2 regions of the Brevibacillus sp. NSP2.1 genome follow, and region 1 is predicted to be linked to the other one. Evidence: riboswitches for the same ligand, from Rfam matches in the RefSeq annotation. Region 1 holds a riboswitch; the other holds the start of a gene.
What was found. Region 1 has a riboswitch for glycine ahead of gcvT (glycine cleavage system aminomethyltransferase GcvT). Riboswitches for the same ligand answer to the same signal wherever they lie in the genome.
Positions count from the first base shown of each region.

Region 2: linked by a shared signal. The riboswitch ahead of M655_RS20355 (amino acid permease) and the one ahead of gcvT (glycine cleavage system aminomethyltransferase GcvT) in region 1 are both predicted to bind glycine.

Region 1 is NZ_CP048274.1:3,385,494-3,395,638, reverse strand. It holds gene M655_RS16425 (hypothetical protein) at 1-271, opposite strand, end outside; gene M655_RS16420 (YqhG family protein) at 376-1,497, opposite strand; gene M655_RS16415 (DEAD/DEAH box helicase) at 1,534-3,234, opposite strand; glycine riboswitch at 3,455-3,551, shown strand; glycine riboswitch at 3,552-3,668, shown strand; gene gcvT (glycine cleavage system aminomethyltransferase GcvT) at 3,760-4,863, shown strand; gene gcvPA (aminomethyl-transferring glycine dehydrogenase subunit GcvPA) at 4,907-6,259, shown strand; gene gcvPB (aminomethyl-transferring glycine dehydrogenase subunit GcvPB) at 6,252-7,724, shown strand; gene murG (undecaprenyldiphospho-muramoylpentapeptide beta-N-acetylglucosaminyltransferase) at 7,831-8,904, shown strand; gene lipM (octanoyltransferase LipM) at 8,981-9,811, shown strand; gene dat (D-amino-acid transaminase) at 9,894-10,145, opposite strand, start outside.
Region 2 is NZ_CP048274.1:4,190,154-4,200,298, reverse strand. It holds gene M655_RS20370 (response regulator) at 1-1,921, opposite strand, end outside; gene M655_RS20365 (hypothetical protein) at 2,027-2,353, shown strand; gene M655_RS20360 (sigma-54 interaction domain-containing protein) at 2,409-4,010, shown strand; gene M655_RS20355 (amino acid permease) at 4,107-5,477, opposite strand; glycine riboswitch at 5,786-5,886, opposite strand; gene M655_RS20350 (iron-containing alcohol dehydrogenase) at 6,345-7,490, shown strand; gene M655_RS20345 (hypothetical protein) at 7,505-8,887, shown strand; gene M655_RS20340 (NAD-dependent succinate-semialdehyde dehydrogenase) at 8,884-10,145, shown strand, end outside.

The sequences.
Region 1 (10,145 bases):
CCTCTCCCACGACCAGGTACCCTACCTGTCTGTCTGTTTTTTTGATGCTGACCAGCCACTGATGTTGATTCGGGCCGAGCGTCTGCACTTCTGTATCGGCTTTTTGCCACTCCTTGAATTGCGGATCGCGGTTGGCGAGTTCGTTCATCCACGTCTGGATTTGGGCGTGAAACTCTCTGTCCCAGCTCTCCTCTGCGTGGACAGGCCAGGCGAGCAACGCAAAAGACAAGAGCACCCCGAGAAGGGGGAGGAATCGTCTGGTCACAAACATGCACCACCTTTTGTACAGGCTAAGCTTATTCCTATTGTAACCAGCTATGACAAAAAGATTTGTTGCAACTTGTCAGTTCCGCAGCACTTCTTCTCGCTGATCTTTTACATGATTCGCCCGGATGCGGGGAGATGGCGCACCGTTTTTGCCGGATGCGCTTTAATGACAGGCGGAGCAGAGTGCAAGTAAAACAGTCCGCCGTTAATAAAATGAACCTCGATGCGCGGCTCGTACTGCCAGCGCAGCTCGTCCATCCGTCGCTGTTTTTCTTCTTCCGGCGTGCTTTTTTTCCATTCCTCCTGGTTGATTTCCTCGCGCGGCGTCACCTGGACGCCATTGGCACGTAAAAAGTCGAGGATTCGCCCGCCGGAAGAGCGGTATTCGTCAAGCGTCTGCGCAGCTTCGACAACAGCCTCCCTGGCGGGGACGGCGTCGCGCGCAGGCAGCGGGATCGAGGCTTTTTGCTCCGGGGACTCTACCGCTTCCGCCTCGGCTGCTTCTGTCTCGCTCTGTTCGGCAGGCGGCTCTCGTCGGGCCAGCTCTTCGTAGTAGGCGGCGAGGATGTCCAGCTCCTCCGTCAGTCGCGCCCGCGCCTCTACGGCCCACTCCTGGTCTTCCTGCGCGATGATCGCATCGACCTCCTGCCGGGCCAGCTCCAGCGCGTCTTCCACAGACAGCTTCCGGTCGAGCGTGTAAAAGTAGTCCGGGATCGCGGGCGCAAGCGTCAACTGAAACAAAAACGAGGAAAAGTCGTGCACGAGGCGCGGCTGATGCAGGTTGATCCCGAGATAGAGCATGATGTCGCGCCGTTTGTCGCAGATGAGCGATACTTTCAGGTTGAGCCCGAGCCAGGGAACGAGCGGCGTGGAGCGACGCTTGCCGGTGCTTGGCAAGGAAGCGGTATTTTGCTCGTACATGCATAAAAAGCGCCCGTGCTTTTTCGCCGAGGCAAAAATTTGCTGCATGCGCGCAGCGCCCAGATGCAGATGCTCGGCACGCAGCCCGTCCGGCATCCGGTCCGGGTGAAACGCAAAGGTGAGCACGAGCGGCTGGTAGGCCAGGTTCATTTTGTCGACCCAGCTCCAGTAAAACGGGCGGTTGCCGATATCCTTGTCGACCTCGACCGGAAGCTTGACCGTCAAGTAATCCGGGTGGGCTTCGACGATGTGCGCGGAAAAAGTCGCGAGGTAGCGCTCTACAAATTGCCTGACCTGGTTGGCTTGCATCAGGAGAAACCTCTTTTCTTGTGTGCGTTTTTTCTGCTACTGCTCTGCCGCTTCCGACAGGGCAGGGGATGCGTGCTGTTGTCTGCTGGCGCGGATGGCGTGGCCCATGTTGTCGAGCTTCAACGCCATTTCGCGGGCCGATTTGGAATCCATGATGATCTGCGTCAAATTTTCTTCCAGCGACGAGTTGAGATTCAGCCGCTCCACGATGTCGTCCAGTTCGCCGATGACCATCTCGAACAGGTCGATTTTTTCGTACAGCAGCTTCAAAATGTGCTCCTCAATCGTGCCGACGGTGGACAAATTGTAAATGTGCACGTCCCGCTTCTGGCCGAGACGGTGGACACGGCCGATCCGCTGCTCGACGCGCATCGGGTTCCACGGCATGTCGTAGTTGATGACCTGGTTGCAAAACTGCAGGTTGATCCCTTCCCCGCCAGCCTCTGTGGCGATCAGTACTTGCGCGCGGTTTTGAAACAAATCGGTCATCCAGTCTTTTTTGCTGCGCTTGAAGCCGCCGCGAAACGGCACAGAAGTAATGCCGTGGTCATGCAAATATTTTTGCAGGTAGTTTTGCGTCGCCCGGTACTCGGTGAAAATGATGACTTTGTCGTTGATCTCCTGGATCAGCTCGACCGTTTTGGCCGCCTTGGAATGCGTCTCGATCCGCTTAATCATCTCCACCAGCTCCAAAATTCGGCCGCGCAGGGGGGAGTCTTCGCTGGTGCGCTGGTGCATGTTGTACAGCGTCATGAACGAGGCTTCCTTGCTGGAGCAAACCTCGCGCTGCAACGTAATCAAGGCGAGCGAGTTGAACAGGCCAGCTCCTGTCTGGTACTGGTCGCGCACAAAGCGGGTGACGCCCTCGTACAGCTCCATCTCTTCCTGCGACAGCTCAATCGGAATCGACTGGACGCGGCGACTGGTGAACTGGATGCCGCCGTCGCTTCGCTTGTTGCGAATCATCACCTTTTCAATTTCTTCGCGCAATTTGTCGCTGTTTTTCGACTGTCGCTTTCCTTCGACGTAATTGGAGGAAAACGACGTGGAGTGGCCGAGGTGCCCCGGCTTCAACAAATTAATCAGGTTGTACAGCTCGTCCATTTCGTTCTGGATCGGCGTAGCCGTGAGCAGCAGGCAATATTTTTTGCGAATTTCCTTCACGAACTGATAGTTTCGCGTCCGTTTGTTTTTCAGCTTGTGCGCCTCGTCGATAATCAGCATGTCGTAGTCGATGTCGAGGACGTGGCGGCGGTGCGGATCTCGTTTCGCCGTGTCGATGGAGGCGACGACGACTTCATGCTGCCGCCACATGTACTCCTTTTTTTGCGCCACGGCGGGAATCCCGAATTTTTGCTGCAACTCCTTCGTCCATTGGATGACGAGGGAGGCGGGGACGAGCACGAGAATTTTTTTCGCCAGGCCCCTGACCATGTACTCCTTCATAATCAGCCCGGCTTCGATCGTCTTGCCCAGTCCGACCTCGTCGGCGAGGATCGCGCGTCCGCGCATGTCGTTGAGCACTCGCTCCGCCGTTTGCAACTGGTGGGGAAACGGGGAGAGCAGCGGCAAGTATTTCAGGCATTGCAACTGATCGAACTCGCGAACAGCCATGGCCTCTTCCGCTTCCAGCGCCAGCTTGAACAGCTCCCACTTGTCCCAGGGGCCGTCTTCGTGCATTCGCTCCGTCAGCGGGGATATCCAGCTCGTGTCAAATGAAACAGGAATATTCGGCATATACGTTACTCCTTTACACAGCTCTGCCATAACTTTCATGCGCTTTATCAAAAAACTTAACATTTATGATCGTGTTCATCATTTTGTTAAGTATTTCTTGATCTGACTGTTAATTTGCATATTTTCAACGGCGGACTCTCATGGTAGGATATAGAGGAAGTTCATTCATTAGTATGGAAATCATAGCAAAAACTTATGTATGACCATCTAACCAACGCGAATGATAGTAGCAGGGAGAGACTGCGCGAACCACTGCAGCGCCGAAGGAGCAAGCCGGGAACGGTGAATCTCTCAGGCAAAAGAACCTCTACTGGACGCAACTCTGGAGAGAGCTCGAAATCGGAGCCACCAAAGGGGAAACTTGCAAGCGCGGTGATCCCCGCCGCGCTTGATTGGCAAGGTAACTCTCAGGTACCAAGGACAGAGGAGGAGAAATGGGCACCGTTCTTTTGGTGTACCCGTTTTTTCGCCTCTGTTTTTTCATGGGGAGAAATGCCGACTAACAGTTTTTGGGAGGTGCCACACATGTCCAATCTGAAAAGAACGCCACTGTTTGATTCCTACGCAAAATACGGCGCCAAGACAATCGACTTCGGCGGCTGGGAGCTGCCTGTACAGTTTTCCAGCATTGGCCAGGAGCACGAAGCCGTTCGGACGAAAGCAGGTCTGTTTGATGTATCCCACATGGGAGAAGTAGACGTAAAAGGCGAGAGTGCGCTCGAATACTTGCAGCGCGTCACCACCAACGACGTGTCCAAGCTGGCTGTCGGGCAAGCGCAGTACAGCGTGCTCTGCTACCCGGACGGCGGTACGGTCGACGATCTGCTCGTTTACAAATACGCGGACGACCATTACCTGCTTGTCATCAACGCAGGAAACATTGACAAAGACTATGCATGGCTGGAAGAGCACCTGATTCCGGGTGTCACGATTGAAAACATTTCGCCGCAAACGGCGCAAATCGCCATTCAAGGGCCTTTGGCCGAGTCGATTTTGCAAAAGCTGACCGCCACAGACCTGTCGAAAATCGGCTTCTTCCGTTTCGAGCGCGACGTAGAGGTCGCTGGCATTTCCGCTCTGGTATCCCGCACAGGCTATACAGGCGAGGACGGCTTTGAAATTTACCTGCCTGCAGAGCGTGCCGCTGAACTGTGGGACGCGTTGCTTGAAGCGGGCAAGGAAGACGGGCTTCTGCCTTGCGGACTTGGCGCGCGCGACACGCTGCGCTTCGAAGCGAAGCTGCCGCTGTACGGCCAGGAGCTGAGCAAGGACATCACGCCGATTGAAGCAGGCATCGGCTTCGCGGTGAAGGTGGACAAAGAAGTGCCGTTCATCGGCCAAGAGGTGCTCAAGGCGCAAAAAGAAAACGGCGCGCCGCGCAAGCTCGTCGGCATCGAGATGATCGACCGCGGCATTCCGCGCACGCACTATCCGGTCTACGTCGGCGAAGAGCTGGTGGGCGAAGTGACGACAGGCACGCAGTCCCCTACCTTGAAGAAAAACGTCGGATTGGCGCTCGTGAAAAGCGAACATGCGGCGCTTGGCACCCAACTGGAAGTGGAAATTCGCGGAAAACGCCTCAAAGCAGAGGTTGTCGCCGCTCCGTTTTATAAACGTCCGAAAAACTAAGCAATCGCCCACTATACATCCTATTTTGAGGAGGACAACGTTCGTGAAATACCGCTACCTGCCCCAAACCGATCAGGACAAGCGCGAAATGCTCGAAACTCTCGGCATTTCCAGTGTAGAAGAACTGTTTGCAGACATCCCGGAAGAAGTGCGCTTCAAAGGGGCGCTGAACATTCCGGAAGCTCTGTCCGAGCCTGATCTGGTGAAATACTTCACGCGTCTGGCTAATCAAAACGTGAACTTCAGCACGCACGTCAACTTTTTGGGTGCTGGCGTTTACCAGCACTATGCGCCAAGCACAGTCAACCACATGTTGCTGCGCGGAGAATTTTTTACCGCCTATACGCCTTACCAGCCTGAAATCAGCCAGGGCGAGCTGCAAGCCATTTTTGAATTCCAGACTATGGTGTGTGAACTGACCGGAATGGAAGTAGCGAACTCCTCCATGTACGACGGAGCGACTTCCTTGGCAGAAGCGGCGATGATGGCGGCTGGTCACACTGGCAAAAAGCGCGTCATCGTTTCCCGTGCTGTGCACCCGGAAGCGCGCGGCGTTCTGAAAACATACGCGTACGGTCAAGGCGTAGAGCTGGTTGAAGTCGGCATCAACAACGACGGCGTAACCGACACACAAGCTCTGGAAGCGCTGATTGACGAAAACACAGCGGCCGTTATCGTGCAATATCCTAACTTCTTTGGAAACGTGGAAGACTTGGCAGCGGTCGAGCCGATTGCTCATGGCAAAGGCGCTCTGTTCATCGTTTCTTCCAACCCGCTTGCGCTGGGCGTATTGGAAGCGCCAGGCAAACTGGGCGCTGACATCGTGGTGGGCGACATGCAACCGTTCGGCATTCCGGCATCGTTTGGCGGACCACACTGCGGATATTTCGCAACGACTACCAAGCTGATGCGCAAAATGCCAGGCCGGATCGTCGGGCAAACCAAAGACGAGAACGGCAAGCGCGGTTTCGTACTGACGCTGCAAGCTCGTGAACAGCATATCCGTCGTGAAAAAGCGACTTCGAACATTTGCTCCAACCAGGCTCTGTTGGCACTGGCGGCTGCGATCACCCTGACTGCGCTCGGAAAACAGGGCGTACAGGAAATGGCGATGATGAACTTGCAAAAAGCGCATTACGCCAAGCAAGCGCTGCAGGCAAAAGGTCTGGAAGTGGTCTTTGCCGCTCCATTCTTCAACGAATTCGTAGTCAAACTGTCCAAGCCGGTGGCAGAAGTAAACAAAAAGCTGCTTGACGCTGGCATCATCGGCGGCTACGATCTGGGACTGGATTACCCGGAATACGCGGGCCATACGCTGCTTGCGGTAACCGAGCTGCGGACCAAGGAAGAAATCGACACATTGGCGGCTGAATTGGAGGCGATCACACGTGCGTAACGACCAGGAAAAAGCACTGATTTTTGAAATGAGCAAACCGGGCCGTGTGGGCTACAATCTGCCGGCATTGGATGTACCAGAGGTAGAGGTGGCAAGCCTGCTGCCGAAGCACCTCATCCGCGAAACTCCTGCTGAACTGCCGGAAGTATCCGAGCTGCAGTTGGTTCGTCACTACACCGAATTGTCCCGTCGCAACCACGGGGTAGACAACGGGTTCTACCCGCTCGGTTCTTGCACGATGAAATACAACCCGAAAATCAACGAAGACGTTGCCCGCTACCCAGGCTTCGCGCAGACGCACCCGTACCAGCCGGAAGAAACCGTACAAGGCGCACTGGAGCTTTTGTACAACCTGCAAGAAGAGCTGGCTGAAATCACCGGGATGGACGCAGTTACGCTGCAACCGGCTGCGGGGGCAGCAGGCGAGTGGACAGGTCTGATGATGATCCGCGCGTACCACGAGAGCCGCGGCGAAGGCCACCGCACAAAAGTCATCGTGCCAAACTCCGCGCACGGTACGAACCCGGCTTCTGCAGCGGTAGCAGGACTGGACACCGTCACGATTGCCTCTGACGAGCGCGGCCTGGTAGACATTCAGGCGCTGCGCGATGCCGTAGGCCCTGATACAGCGGCACTCATGCTGACCAACCCGAACACGCTCGGTCTGTTCGAGGAAGACATCGTGGAAATGGCGAAAATCGTCCACGAAGCAGGCGGCCTCTTGTATTACGATGGAGCGAACGCGAATGCGATCCTCGGCATTGCCCGTCCAGGCGACATGGGCTTCGACGTGGTGCATCTCAACTTGCACAAAACGTTTACAGGCCCTCACGGCGGCGGCGGACCAGGTGCTGGCCCTGTCGGCGTGAAAAAGATTCTCGAACCGTTTTTGCCAACGCCGATCGTGGCGAAAAAAGAAGACGGCAGCTTCTACTGGGACAGCAACCGTCCGGCTTCCATCGGCCGCGTAAAAGGCTACAACGGAAACTTCGGCATTCTCGTGCGCGCTCACAGCTACATCCGCACCATGGGTCCGGAAGGCTTGCTGCAAGTGTCGCAAAATGCGGTGCTCAGCGCGAACTACATGATGCGCCGTCTGGCTACGGCTTACCATCTGCCGTATGACCGCGTCTGCAAGCATGAGTTTGTTTTGTCTGGCGTGATCCAGAAAAAGCTGGGCGTACGCACGCTCGACATCGCCAAACGCTTGCTCGACTTCGGTTATCACCCGCCAACTATCTACTTCCCGCTGATTGTCGACGAGTGCCTGATGATTGAGCCAACCGAAACCGAAACGAAAGAAACGCTCGACGAGTTCATCGACGTTATGCTGCAAATTGCCCGCGAGTGCGAGGAAACGCCTGAGCTTGTACAGGAAGCGCCGCACACAACCGTGGTCAAACGTCTGGACGAAGCGACAGCGGCGCGCAAGCCGATTCTGCGCTACCAGCCGCAAGCACAATAGCTCTCTTTTGGAAAAGCCGCCTTTTTACAGGGCGGTTTTTCTTTCCGAATGATGCTATCATGAACAGATGGGATTGATCCGACATTTCGGGGAGAGAGAACCAATGATGAACAAACGGATCGTATTTACAGGCGGCGGCTCCGCGGGGCACGTCACCGTCAACCTCGCGCTCATCCCGCGTTTTTTGCAGCAAGGCTGGGAGGTCGCCTACATCGGCTCGACGACAGGGATCGAGCGGGAGCTGGTCAGCAGGCTCGACGGCGTGCGCTACATCGGCATTGCGACAGGCAAGCTGCGCCGTTATTTCGACTGGAAAAACTTCACCGACCCGCTGCGCGTAGGCAAAGGCGCCTGGCAAGCTTACCGCTTTCTCGCAGCCTGGAAGCCGGCTGTCGTCTTTTCCAAAGGAGGATTCGTCTCCGTGCCCGTCGTCTTTGGCGCCTGGCTGAATGGGCTGCCTGTCGTCCTGCACGAGTCCGATCTGACGCCGGGACTCGCCAACAGGCTGTCGCTGCCTTTTGCCGCTAAAGTGTGCGCGACGTTTCCCGATACGCTCCAGCATTTGCCCAAGGGCAAAGGGACACATGTAGGGGCGATCGTTCGCGACGAGCTGAAAACAGGCCGGAAGGAAGCGGGGCTTGCGCTGTGCGGCTTTTCCCCGGACAAACCGGTGCTGCTCGTCATGGGCGGCAGCCTGGGGGCGAGGCGGTTGAACGAAGCCGTTCGCGGCACGCTCGACGCGTTGACCAAGCGTTTTTCTGTCGTGCACATTTGCGGCAAAAATCAGTTGGACAACAGCCTGAAGCGGGACGGCTATCGGCAATTCGAGTACGTCCAGGACGAGCTGCCTGACCTGTTGGCGATGACCGACCTCGTCGTCTCGCGCGCAGGCTCCAATGCGATTTACGAGTTTTTGCAACTGCAAAAGCCGATGCTTCTCGTGCCGTTGTCGCGGGCGGCGAGCAGGGGAGACCAGATATTGAACGCCCGCTCTTTTGAGCAGCAAGGCTTTTGCGAGGTGCTCGAAGAGGAAGCGTTGAGCGCAGACAGCCTGATCCGGGCGCTGGACCGTTTGCAGCAAAAGCGTCCGGCGATTACGGAGAAGCTGCGCGCCGCAAGCGAAAAGCAGCAGGACGCGCTGGCGCAGGTCATGGCGATCATCGAGGAGACGGCTCGTTGATGCAGCCGATCCAAGCCTTGCCGTCCTATGGGGAGAAGCGTAAAATGAAGGTGTTGTGAGTAGGGAGGTACATACGATGGAACAGTGGCGCTATATCGTGACGGAAGCGATGTCTCCGGCGATGAACATGGCTGTGGACGAGGCGATTTTGCAGTTGCACAGCGAGGGCAAGGTGCCCCCGACCGTTCGCTTTTACACGTGGGACCCGGCTACTTTGTCGATTGGTTATTTTCAAAAGGCGATCAAGGAAATCAATCTGGAGGAAGTGCAAAAGCGCGGGCTGGGCTTTGTCCGCCGCGCGACAGGAGGACGTGCCGTTTTGCACGATCAGGAGCTGACCTACAGCGTGATCGTGTCGGAGGAGCATCCGCGGATGCCGTCCGGCGTCACCGAGGCGTACAAAATCATCAGTCTCGGCCTTTTGCACGGCTTTCAAAACCTCGGCCTGGCAGCAGAGATGGTGTCGCTTGCGAGCGAGGAGGAAAAAGAAAAGTACACCTCTCCAGGCTCGTCCGCTTGCTTCGATTCGCCATCGTGGTATGAACTGGTCGTGGAAGGGAAAAAGGTCGCAGGCAGCGCGCAGACGCGCCAAAAGGGCGTCATCCTCCAGCACGGCTCCATTTTGCTCGACATGGACGTCGAATTGCTGTTCTCGCTGCTGCACTTCCCGTCGGACCGCGTCAAGCAGCGGATGATGGACAGCTTCCGCCAAAAAGCGGTGACGATCAACGAGGTAAGCCCGCGGCCTGTGAGCTTGCAGGAAGCGATTGAAGCGTTTTCCAAAGGCTTCGCCACCGGACTGGAAGTGGAGCTGGTGCCGTCCGCGTTGACAGACGAGGAACTGGCATTGGCGGAGGAGCTCGCCCGGACGCGCTATGCGACGGATGAGTGGAATTTGCGCCGCTAGGCTGTTTGTTGGCGAACATACGCGAAAAGCTCTCCTGGGCGTACTGCCAGTCAGGAGAGCTTTCTTTATGGAATCAATCGAATTAGACGAGCACGCTGTCGTGAATGTGCTGTTCAAACAAAGCTTGCAGCCTCGCTGTGACAGGACCGGGCTGTCCGTTGCCAACGGCCTCGCCATCGACGGATACAAGCGGCATGATTTCCGCTGTCGTGCTGGTGAGGAACAGCTCGTCGGCTTGCTTCAGGAAGGCGATGTCAAAAGCCGTCTCGTGAGCGCCGATGCCGTTTGCCTTCGCCAGATCAAGGACGACCTGGCGGGTAATGCCGTGCAGGAT
Region 2 (10,145 bases), 800 kb from region 1:
GGTTGGATTCGTCCGCCTCTTCCAGCAGCGCAAACGCCTCTCGCCACGAGGCGGCGCAGGTCGGAGCAAAGCGCAGGCTCACCAACATGTTCGCCAGGCTGCTCCGCATTTTGTCATGGTCCTCCACGACCAGGACGCGCTGGTTGGCGTAGCCGGGAGGAAGCAGCGAGCCGGGGCTTTCGTTCTCTTGCCAGGGCGCGTGCTCGAACGCGAGGGTAAAGGAGAAGCAGCTTCCTTTGCCAATCGTGCTCGTGACTTCGAGAGTGGCGCCCATCATTTCCACGAGGCTGCGCGAAATGACGAGGCCCAGGCCGGTGCCGCCGTATTTTCTGCTCGTCGTGCCGTCCGCCTGGGTGAACGGCTCGAACAGCTTGTCCATCTGCTCCGCAGACATGCCGATGCCCGTATCCTCCACGGCAAAGTGCAAAAGCAGGCTCTTTTCGTCTTCCTGCACCAGCGTGACGCGCATGGCGACGTAGCCCTGCTCGGTAAATTTGATCGCGTTGTGGCACAGGTTGAGCAAAACCTGCTCCAGCCGATGCTGGTCCCCGATCAGCTTGGGCAGCATTTTCGGCGGCAGCTCGACGATGATCTCGATTTGCTTCGTCCCAAGGTAAATGCTCAGCATGTGCGAGAGCCGGCGGACAAAGTCGTCGAGGTCAAAGCTGGCTTTTTCCAGCTCCAGCTTTCCGGCTTCGATCTTGGAAAAGTCGAGAATCTCGTTGATGAGCCGCAGCAACACCTGCGAGGAAGAGAGAATTTTGTCCAGGTAATCTTTTTGCACCAGCGTCATGACCGTTTTTTGCATCAGTTGCGACAGTCCGATGATCCCGTTTAGCGGAGTGCGGATTTCGTGGCTCATTCGCGCCAGAAAATCGGTTTTGGCTTTGCTCGCTTCTTCCGCCTCTTCCTTCGCGGCCAACAGCTCCGCCTGGATGCGCCGCTGCTCCCGAAGCATAATGTGCAGCAAAAGCGAAAGCATGCCGACCAGAATAAAAGTCGACAGCCCGGTAATCAGGCTGGACAGCTCCTGTACGGAGTTCAACTGGCCGAGAGCTTCGCTCGAAGGCAAAACCGCTGCGACGGACCAGCTTGTAGAAGCGACGGGCGCATAGCCGATGTAGTAGCTGTTGTTGTCGATGGTGATGCGTTGCAGCCCTTTTTGGCCCGCGATCATGCTGTGGGCGATTTTTCCCATGTCCCCGGGCTGCTCCGTCAGCTTTTGCCGACTGACAAGCGCGGGGTTCGGGTGATACATGATCGTCCCGTCCCTGGAGAGCAGGATGGCATAGCCGGATTCGCCGATGGGATAGCTGCCGAGCATTTCCGGAATGTCGTCGAGCAAAATATCAATGGCGACGAAGCCCAAGAGCTTCCCGTCCTCTTTCAGCTTCATGGTGCCGCTGGTGACCATTTTTTTGGTCAAGTAATCTTCGTACGGCTCAGAAAAAACGACTTCGTCTGTGCGAACGGCGTCCTGGTACCACGGGCGTTGCTGGAGCGACCAGTCTGTCCCCGTAAGCTCGTCTGTGTTGCCGAATGTGAAGTTGCCCGCCTGGCTGGAAATCCAGACGAGTCCCAAGTTGCGGTCCAGCTTTTGGATGCCGTCCAGTGCGGCGGCCACATCCGGGTAATACGGGTTGGAAAACGCATCGTCCCGCGTTTTGACGGTTTGCAAGTAGCGAACGATCGACTGGTTGGTGCTCATCTGCTTGATGAGAAAGCTTTTCTGGGCGAAAAATGCGTTCATTCGCTCCGCCAGCGCCTGGCTTTGCAGAGTCAGCTTGCTCTCGATCTCGACTTTCATGATCCGATTGGTCTGGGAGCGCATGATGTAGCCGGACAGAGAGAAGGCGACGACGATGATTAACAGGATGAGGATGGTCAGTTTTCGGGCATGGCTGACGTGAAAAGTTTTCATGAGCGACCTCGCTATTTGTATGTAATCGCAAAAACTTTCGAGAAAAGACAGGACTCCATTCAGGTTGACGTGTAAAATATTGGATGAAGGCAAAGGGGGGCTTGCATGTACACGTCGTTGACTGTGAAATATTTGAAAATTTCTTCTTATCTCAAGCTGTGTGTAGGGGCCGGCTTTTCTCTCGGCCTGCTGGTCGGGCTTTTCCAACTGGTTGTCCTGCTTTTGATGCGCGCGGTGGACCACACGAGCACTGCGGCCGCGACGAGTATCCCGGACAGTCTGCTCGCGCTGGCAGGCACGATCTTGGCGTACACGTTTGGGGCGTTGAATTTCAGCCTTATTTCTTATTTTCCTTTTATGTTTCTGCTCAAACGTAAAAATGGAATCGCGATCGAAGGGATATTTGATTCGAGGGCGGAGCGTGTAAAATGATAGAGAAAGCTTTTCGTTCATTTATCAGGTCATGACATCCAGGAGAGAGTAGCCCATGTATTCATTGCGTCCTACGATGACGGTTGAGGAAGCAGTCGCGCATTTTTCGCCAGATCAAAATGAAGTGCAGGAAGTGTACAGCGAAGAGGGGGAGTTTCTCGGCTATTTGACGGTGGAAGCGATCGCCCACGCCATTCATCGCGGGGAACTGACGCGCCCGATTGTCGAGTACGTCGTGCCCGAGGTGAACCTGCCGGACCGCCAGAGGCAGGCCAGCTCGCAGGCGCAGCTTCGCGCTTTTTTTGAAAGCCCGGTCTGCCAAATTGTTTTCAATGCGCTGTACGACGGCGTCTATATTACGGACGGGGCAGGCGTCACGCTGTTTGTCAACCAGGCGTACCAGCGCATTACGGGCATTCGCGAGGAAGAGGTCATCGGCCAGCACATGGGCTATCTCATCAAGCAAGGCATGATTTCGGTGTCCGCTTCGCTGGAAACGATTCGCACGCGAAGGCCGGTGACGCTGATCCAGACGATCCGCAACAGCCGCAAGATCATCGTCTCTGCCACCCCTGTGCTGTCTCCCGCAGGCGAAATTTTGTACGTCATCAGCAGCGTCCGGGACATTACCGAGCTGATTCGCCTCAAGCACGAGCTGGACAGCCAGAAGCTTTTGCACAGCGATTTGCCGCACCCGGACCAGACGGGGCTGGAGGACGTCGTGCTCGGACCTGCGACGCGCTCGCTGTTCCGGCTGGCCGACAAGGTCGCCAAGACAGATGCGAAAATTTTGCTGCAAGGCGAGACGGGTGTGGGGAAGAGCATGATCGCCAAATACATCCATGCCCGCAGCAGCCGCGCGAACGAAATTTTCATGGAGCTGAACTGCGCGGCGATCCCGGGCCATCTGGTCGAGGCCGAGTTGTTCGGCTACGAGCCGGGGGCGTTTACAGGCGCGCTCAAGCAGGGGAAAATCGGCATTTTGGAGAGCGCCCATCGCGGCACGTTGTTTTTGGACGAGATCGGCGACTTGCCGCTGGAGCTGCAAGTGAAGCTGTTGAAAGTAGTGGAGGAAAGCAAATTCATGCGCGTCGGCTCCACCGAAGTCCGCCATGTGGACGTGCGGATCATTACGGCTACCCACCGCGACCTGGCTACACTCGTGCGCGAGGGGCTGTTTCGCGAGGATTTGTACTATCGGCTGAACATCGTCACCTTCGAGGTGCCGCCGCTGCGCGAACGCCGGGAAGAGATTGTCCCGCTCTTGGTGTCGTATCTGGAAAAATTCAATGAGAAATACAAGGAAGAAAAGACGATGACACTGGAATGCTACGAGTGGCTCACGAACTATAGCTGGCCGGGAAATATCAGGGAGCTGGCGAATCTGGTCGAGCGGCTGGTGGTCACGACTTTTCACGATACGATTGACGTCGGCGATTTGCCGAACTTTCTCCAGCAAGTGTTCCCGCAGGCAGAACCGACGTCTTTGCGCGAAGCGGTCGCCCGTCTGGAGCGGAGCATGATCGGCAAGGCGATCCAGACGCACAAGACGACCCGGTTGGCGGCAGAAGCGCTCGGCATCAGCCAGAGCGCACTCGTCCAAAAGATGAAAAAGCTGCAACTGCGCGTAGAGAACGAGCCGGAAGCGAGCAAATAAAAAGCATCCTGCGAATGCCTGGTGCAGTCGCAGGATGCTTGTCCTTGCCATGCAAACACATCGGAAGCCGGATGTGTTTTTTTGTTTGGCTGGCGATCAGTTTTCCAATACTTTCACCTGATCGACTTTAGCCTTGCGCAGCTTGTAAATCACGACGAGCATGATGAACCAGACCGGAGTGATGAACAAGGCCACGCGCGTATCCTCGGCAAGCGCGAGCACGACGAGAATGAACGCGAGGAAAGCGAGAATCAGGTAGTTGGCAAACGGAAAGAGCGGCATTTTGAACTTGTTTGTTTTTGCCAGATCCGGTCTTGTCTTGCGGTACTTCAGGTGGCAGATCACGGTAATGCCCCAGATGAACAGGAAGCAGACCGTCGAAACGCTCGTAATCAGAGTGAAGACGCCTTCTGGCATGATGTAGTTCAACACAACCGCAATGAGAACGACGACAGTCGAGAAGAACAAGGCATTGGCAGGCACCTGGCGCGTTGTCAGCTTGGTCATGGACGCAGGCGCATTATTTTCCTTGCCGAGCGAGTAGAGCATACGGCTTGTACTGAAGATGGCGCTGTTGCATGCCGAAGCGGCGGAGGTCAGCACGACGAAGTTGACGATACCTGCGGCAGCCGCGATACCGATAGCTGCAAACACTTGAACGAACGGGCTTTCGGTCGGGATGATGGCGTTCCATGGATAGATGCTCATGATGACGATCAGAGCGCCGACGTAGAAGAGCAGCACGCGAATCGGGATGTTGTTGATCGCTTTTGGAATCACGCGCTCGGGATCTTCTGTCTCCCCGGCAGTCAGCCCGACAAGCTCAATGCCGACAAAGGCGAACACGACCATCTGGAAGGAGAGTAAAAAGCCGTTGATGCCGTTCGGGAACATGCCGCCGTGGCTCCACAGGTTGCTGAAGCTGGACGCGCCGGAGTTTGTCGAGAAGCCTTTGACAATCATGAAGATTCCGACGGCGATCAAAGCGAGAATCGCGATGACTTTGATGAGCGCGAACCAGAACTCCATTTCGCCGAAAAGCTTGACCGTTGCCAGGTTCATGATGAGCAGGATGACGAGCGCAATCAATCCCGGCATCCATTGCGGAACCTCAGGGAACCAGTATTGCGTGTACATTCCGACAGCCGTCAAGTCGGCCATGGCAATCGAAATCCAACAAAACCAGTACGTCCAGCCTGTGACGAACGCGGCCATGTTGCCGAGGTAGTCTTTTACGAAGTCAACGAAGGAATGATAGTTCAGGTTGCTAAGGAGAAGTTCACCGAGCGAGCGCATAATCAGAAAGCAAATAATCCCAGTAATCAAGTAAGCAAACAGGATGGATGGGCCGGCCAGGTGAATGGATTTGCCCGCACCGAGGAACAATCCCGTTCCGATGGCCCCGCCGATCGCGATGAGTTGAACGTGCCTGTTTTTCAGGCCCCTCGCCAAATTTTGCTGTTGCATGTGATCCCCCTCATTTCTCATGCGTTTGATTCGTTTGCGGCTGTTGGTAAAAAACCAACCGCCGACCTTTCAAAAAGTTTATGAAACTTTATAATTCATATCTTAACATAGCGACCCAGCATAAATACATCATTAAGTTACTTCCATCGAAAAAAACGCTTTCATTTTTGAGCGAGGCAGAAAATTTGCGGTTTTGTCGGCAGTTTTCCCTCCTTTTTCGAGGCAAATGGAACGGCTGTTTCATGGTGAACGCACAACACTCCTATTTTTCTGCAACAAAAAAAGGAACGGGAAAAATAGACCGGTTCCTACTTTTCTCTGTCCTTTTACCTGAGAGATTTGTCCTGAGCGGTCAGGATTTGCTCCTTCGGTGCTAAACGGCGAGTTTAGTCTCTCCCGCAATATTCATCCGCGTCAGATATTCGCGTGCGTTCTTATGATAGTAAAATATTCCAAAAAGGTTGTCAAATGAAAATTCCTAATTAACAGATTATTTTAAACATAAAACATTTTTGATTGACGGAAGGCCAGATGACAAGCAGGAAACGACAATCATTCGTCGTTTTTTCCGCTAGCCAGGTGAGCGGATGTGTCGAAAGGGGAAGGGTATGGATTTTGATTTGATAATGAATCAAATGCGCAAGTTTGATTTGAATTATAATCAAACAGCGAATGTAAACGGTTGCTTTTGGCCGAAACAAACTATGCTGCGGAAAATGTGACAAAAAAGTGAGAAAAGGCTTGCCGCTGTTGGGGGGAAGGTCGTTTTTCCCGCAGGTGGCGGAGCGAAATTGGCACCCGCTTTTTTCCGCTTGGCACGGGAGTTGCTTTTCACGTAGCGGCATACAGAAAGGAGAGAGTGACATCATGAACATTTCTACTTTTGCCGCTGCAAACAAACTGGTCACAGGGCGGGATTCGCTGGCGCTGCTGCCCGAGGAGGTTGCCCGTCTGAAAGTGGCGCGTCCAATGATTGTGACGGACAAAATTCTCATTCAGGCCGGGGTAGTCGCGCAGGTGGAAGCGCTTTTGCCGATGGAGGCGGGCGTCTTCTCGGACGTGAACCCCGAGCCGGAAATCGAGATCGTCGACTTGTGTGTGCAGATGATCCGCGAAGGGGGCTACGACGGCCTGATCGCAGTCGGCGGCGGCAGCGCAATCGACATCGCCAAGGCAGCTTCCGTCATGGCGACGAACGAGGGCAGCATCGAGCAATATTTTGGCACGAATCTGGTGAAAAAGCCGGGCTTGCCGCTGATCGCGATTCCGACTACGGCGGGGACAGGCTCAGAGGTGACGAACATCTCGATTTTGTCGGATACGAAAGAGCAAGTGAAAAAAGGAATTGTAAGCCCTTACCTGCTGCCGGACGTCGCCATCGTCTCGCCGGTGATGACGCTTACGTGCCCGCCGAGCGTGACCGCTGCGAGCGGCGTGGACGCGTTGGTGCATGCGGTGGAAGCCTACATTTCCAAGTTCGCCTCCCCGGTGACGGACGCGCTGGCGATTGGCGCGATGAAACTGATTGCCGTTCACTTGCCGAAAGCGTACGCGTGCCCGGATAACATCGAGTCGCGCGAAGCGATGATTACCGCGTCGCTGATGGCCGGACTTGCTTTCGGCAACGCGGGCGTAGGCGCTGTCCATGCGCTGGCCTACCCGCTCGGCGGACGATTCCACATGGCGCACGGCGTGAGCAATTCGCTCTTGCTGCCTTACGTCATGCGGGCGAACAAGATCGCCTGCCTGGAAAAGCTCGGGGAGATCGCGCAGGCGCTCGGGGAAAACGTCGCCGGACTGAACCTGGACGAAGCGGCGGAAAAAGCGATTGAAGCGATGACGCGCCTGTGCCGTTACGTGGAAATTCCGCAGTCGCTGCGCGAGTTCAACATTCCGGAATCCGCGATCGCCGAGATGGCCGAAGAGGCGATGAAGCAAACCCGCCTTTTGAAAAACAATCCCCGCGCTTTGCGGAAAAAAGATATCGAAGACATCTATCGAGCAGCTTACTAAAAGGGGGACATCGTATGAAGTGGAAACAACGCAGAGCGGGTGAAGAAACCCCGTACATTCCGGCCGGACCGTTCAAGATCCGGCTGCCGTTTGTACACTATCGCTTTGAATGGCCCGATTATTTGCAAGGACTGTTGATGTGCGCCGTCGACCTCGGCGCGATCACGCTGCTCGCCGACCATCTGGGCATGCCGTTTGAGGTGGGACTGGCCGTTGTCATTTTGAATGGCTTTTTGTATTTGCTGCACCACCTCTTGGGCGATCCGGTCATTCCCGGCTGGATTACGCCGGCGATTCCGCTGATTGTGCTGTTTGTCGAGCAGTTTCCGGAAGGGCAGGAGCGGGTGTACGCGCTGATCGCCTTTCAGTTGACGCTTGGGCTGTTATCCATTTTGCTCGGGGTCACCGGACTAGCGAAGCGGGTAGTCAACTTCGTGCCGAATGCGATCAAGTCGGGGATTATTCTCGGCGCGGGGATTGGCGCGATTACCTCGATTTTTGAAAAGGGCGGGAAGTTCGACCTGTTCCCGTACACGATTGTCATTTGTATCGGCTTTTGCTTTTATCTCGTTTTTTCCAAACATTTTGAAGGGTTGAAACAAAAAGGGAAAGGGTGGGCATTGCTCGGCAACCTCGGGATTTTGCCTGCGATCTTGCTCGCGGTGTTCGTCGCCCCGTTGTTCGGGGAAGCGAAGTGGCCGGACATTCAATGGGGCTTCAGCCAGCCGGACTTCGCCACGCTCTGGTCGCAGTACACCGTCTTCGGGCTGGGCTTGCCGTCGCTCTCCTTTTTCATTACAGCGATTCCGGCTGTGTTCGCAACGTATCTCGTCGTCTTTGGCGACGTGTTGAAGACGAAAGCGCTTTTGTCCGAGTCCGACCAAGTGCGGCTCGATGAAAAAGTCGACTACAACCCGGACCGGGCGCACATGATTTTTGGCGGACGCAACATGCTGATGAGCCTGATCGGGCCGGACATTACGATGTGCGGGCCGATGTGGGCCGCGATGCAGGTCGTAGTGGTGGAGCGGTTCAAAAAAGGCAAAAAAGCGATGGACTCGTTTTTCGGCGGTGCGGGATCGTTTCGCTGGGGCACGAATACAGGCTTATTGCTTTTGCCGATCGTCAGTCTGGTCCAGCCGATTCTCGGCGTCGCCGTCGCCCTGACGCTGCTCGTCCAAGGCTACGTCAGCGTGCGGATTGGCGTGATGCAGGCGCGCAGCCAGCGCGACCTGGGCATCGCGGGTGTCGTAGGGGCGATTCTCGTCATCAAAGGAGCGGCGATGGCTTTTGGCGCTGGAATTTTGCTGTGCGTCTTATTATATGGAAAAGATTGGTTGCGCGGTGAAAAAGAGAAATTGTTCACGGCAAATGAAAAGGAGGAAAAGGCAGCGTGAAACAACAAGAATGGAACAAAGGCATGTACGTGAACGGAGAGTGGGTGACGCTTGCGGCACGCGTCGCGGTGCAAAATCCCGCGACATTGGAAATCATCGGCAGCGTGCCGGACGCTTCCGCGAAAGAAGCGCGGCAGGCGGTCGACGCTGCGCAAGCCGCTTTTCCCAGTTGGTCGAAAACGACCGCCTATGAGCGCGCGGCGTTGCTGGAGCGCTGGCACCAGACGATCGCAGCCCGCCTGGACGAGATCGCGTACGTCATGACGCTGGAACAGGGCAAGCCGCTCGCAGAAGCACGAGGCGAGGTGCAGTACGCGAACAGCTACATCAAATGGTACGCCGAGGAAGCAAAGCGGATTTACGGCGAGACGATTCCTGCCTCCGCCGCCTCCAAGCGGATTCTCGTGCAGAAGCAGCCAGTCGGTGTCGTGGCGGCCGTCACGCCGTGGAATTTCCCTGCGGCGATGATTGCGCGAAAAATCGCGCCAGCGCTCGCGGCAGGCTGCACGACGGTGACGAAGCCAGCCGAACAGACGCCGTTGACCGCGCTGCTTTTGGCGGAGTGCGCCCACGAGGCGGGGATTCCGCCAGGCGTCATCAACATCGTGACGACTTCGCAGGCAGCGGAAGTCGTCGATGTCTGGATGGACGATGCGCGCGTGAAAAAACTGACGTTCACCGGGTCGACTCCGGTGGGCAAGCTGCTGATGCGCAAAGCGGCCGATACCGTGAAAAAGATTTCCCTGGAGCTTGGCGGCCTGGCGCCGTTTATCGTGGCAGAGGACGCGAATCTCGACGCGGCGGTCAAAGGGCTGGTCCAGTCCAAATTCCGCAACGCCGGGCAAACGTGCATTTGCGCAAACCGCATCTATGTGCATGAAGCTGTGAAAGAGCCGTTCCTGCAAAAGCTGACAGAGGCGGTGTCCGCGCTCCGCGTAGGCCAGGGAACAGAAGACGACGTCGAGATCGGGCCGTTGATTGACGAGCGAGCCGTACAAAAAGTCCAGCAGCAAATTGACGACGCCGTGGGCAAAGGGGCGACGCTCCACGGCAGCCCGGTTCTCGCGGGAGCCACTGGCTACTTCATGAAGCCGGTCGTGCTCTCGGATGTAACCGATGAGATGGTGTGCATGCAGGAGGAAACGTTCGGGCCGATCGCGCCTGTCAGCACGTTTTCCGACGATGAGGAAGTCATCCGGCGGGCGAATGCGACGCCGTACGGGTTGGCGGCATACGTCTTCACGCAGTCGCTGGCGCG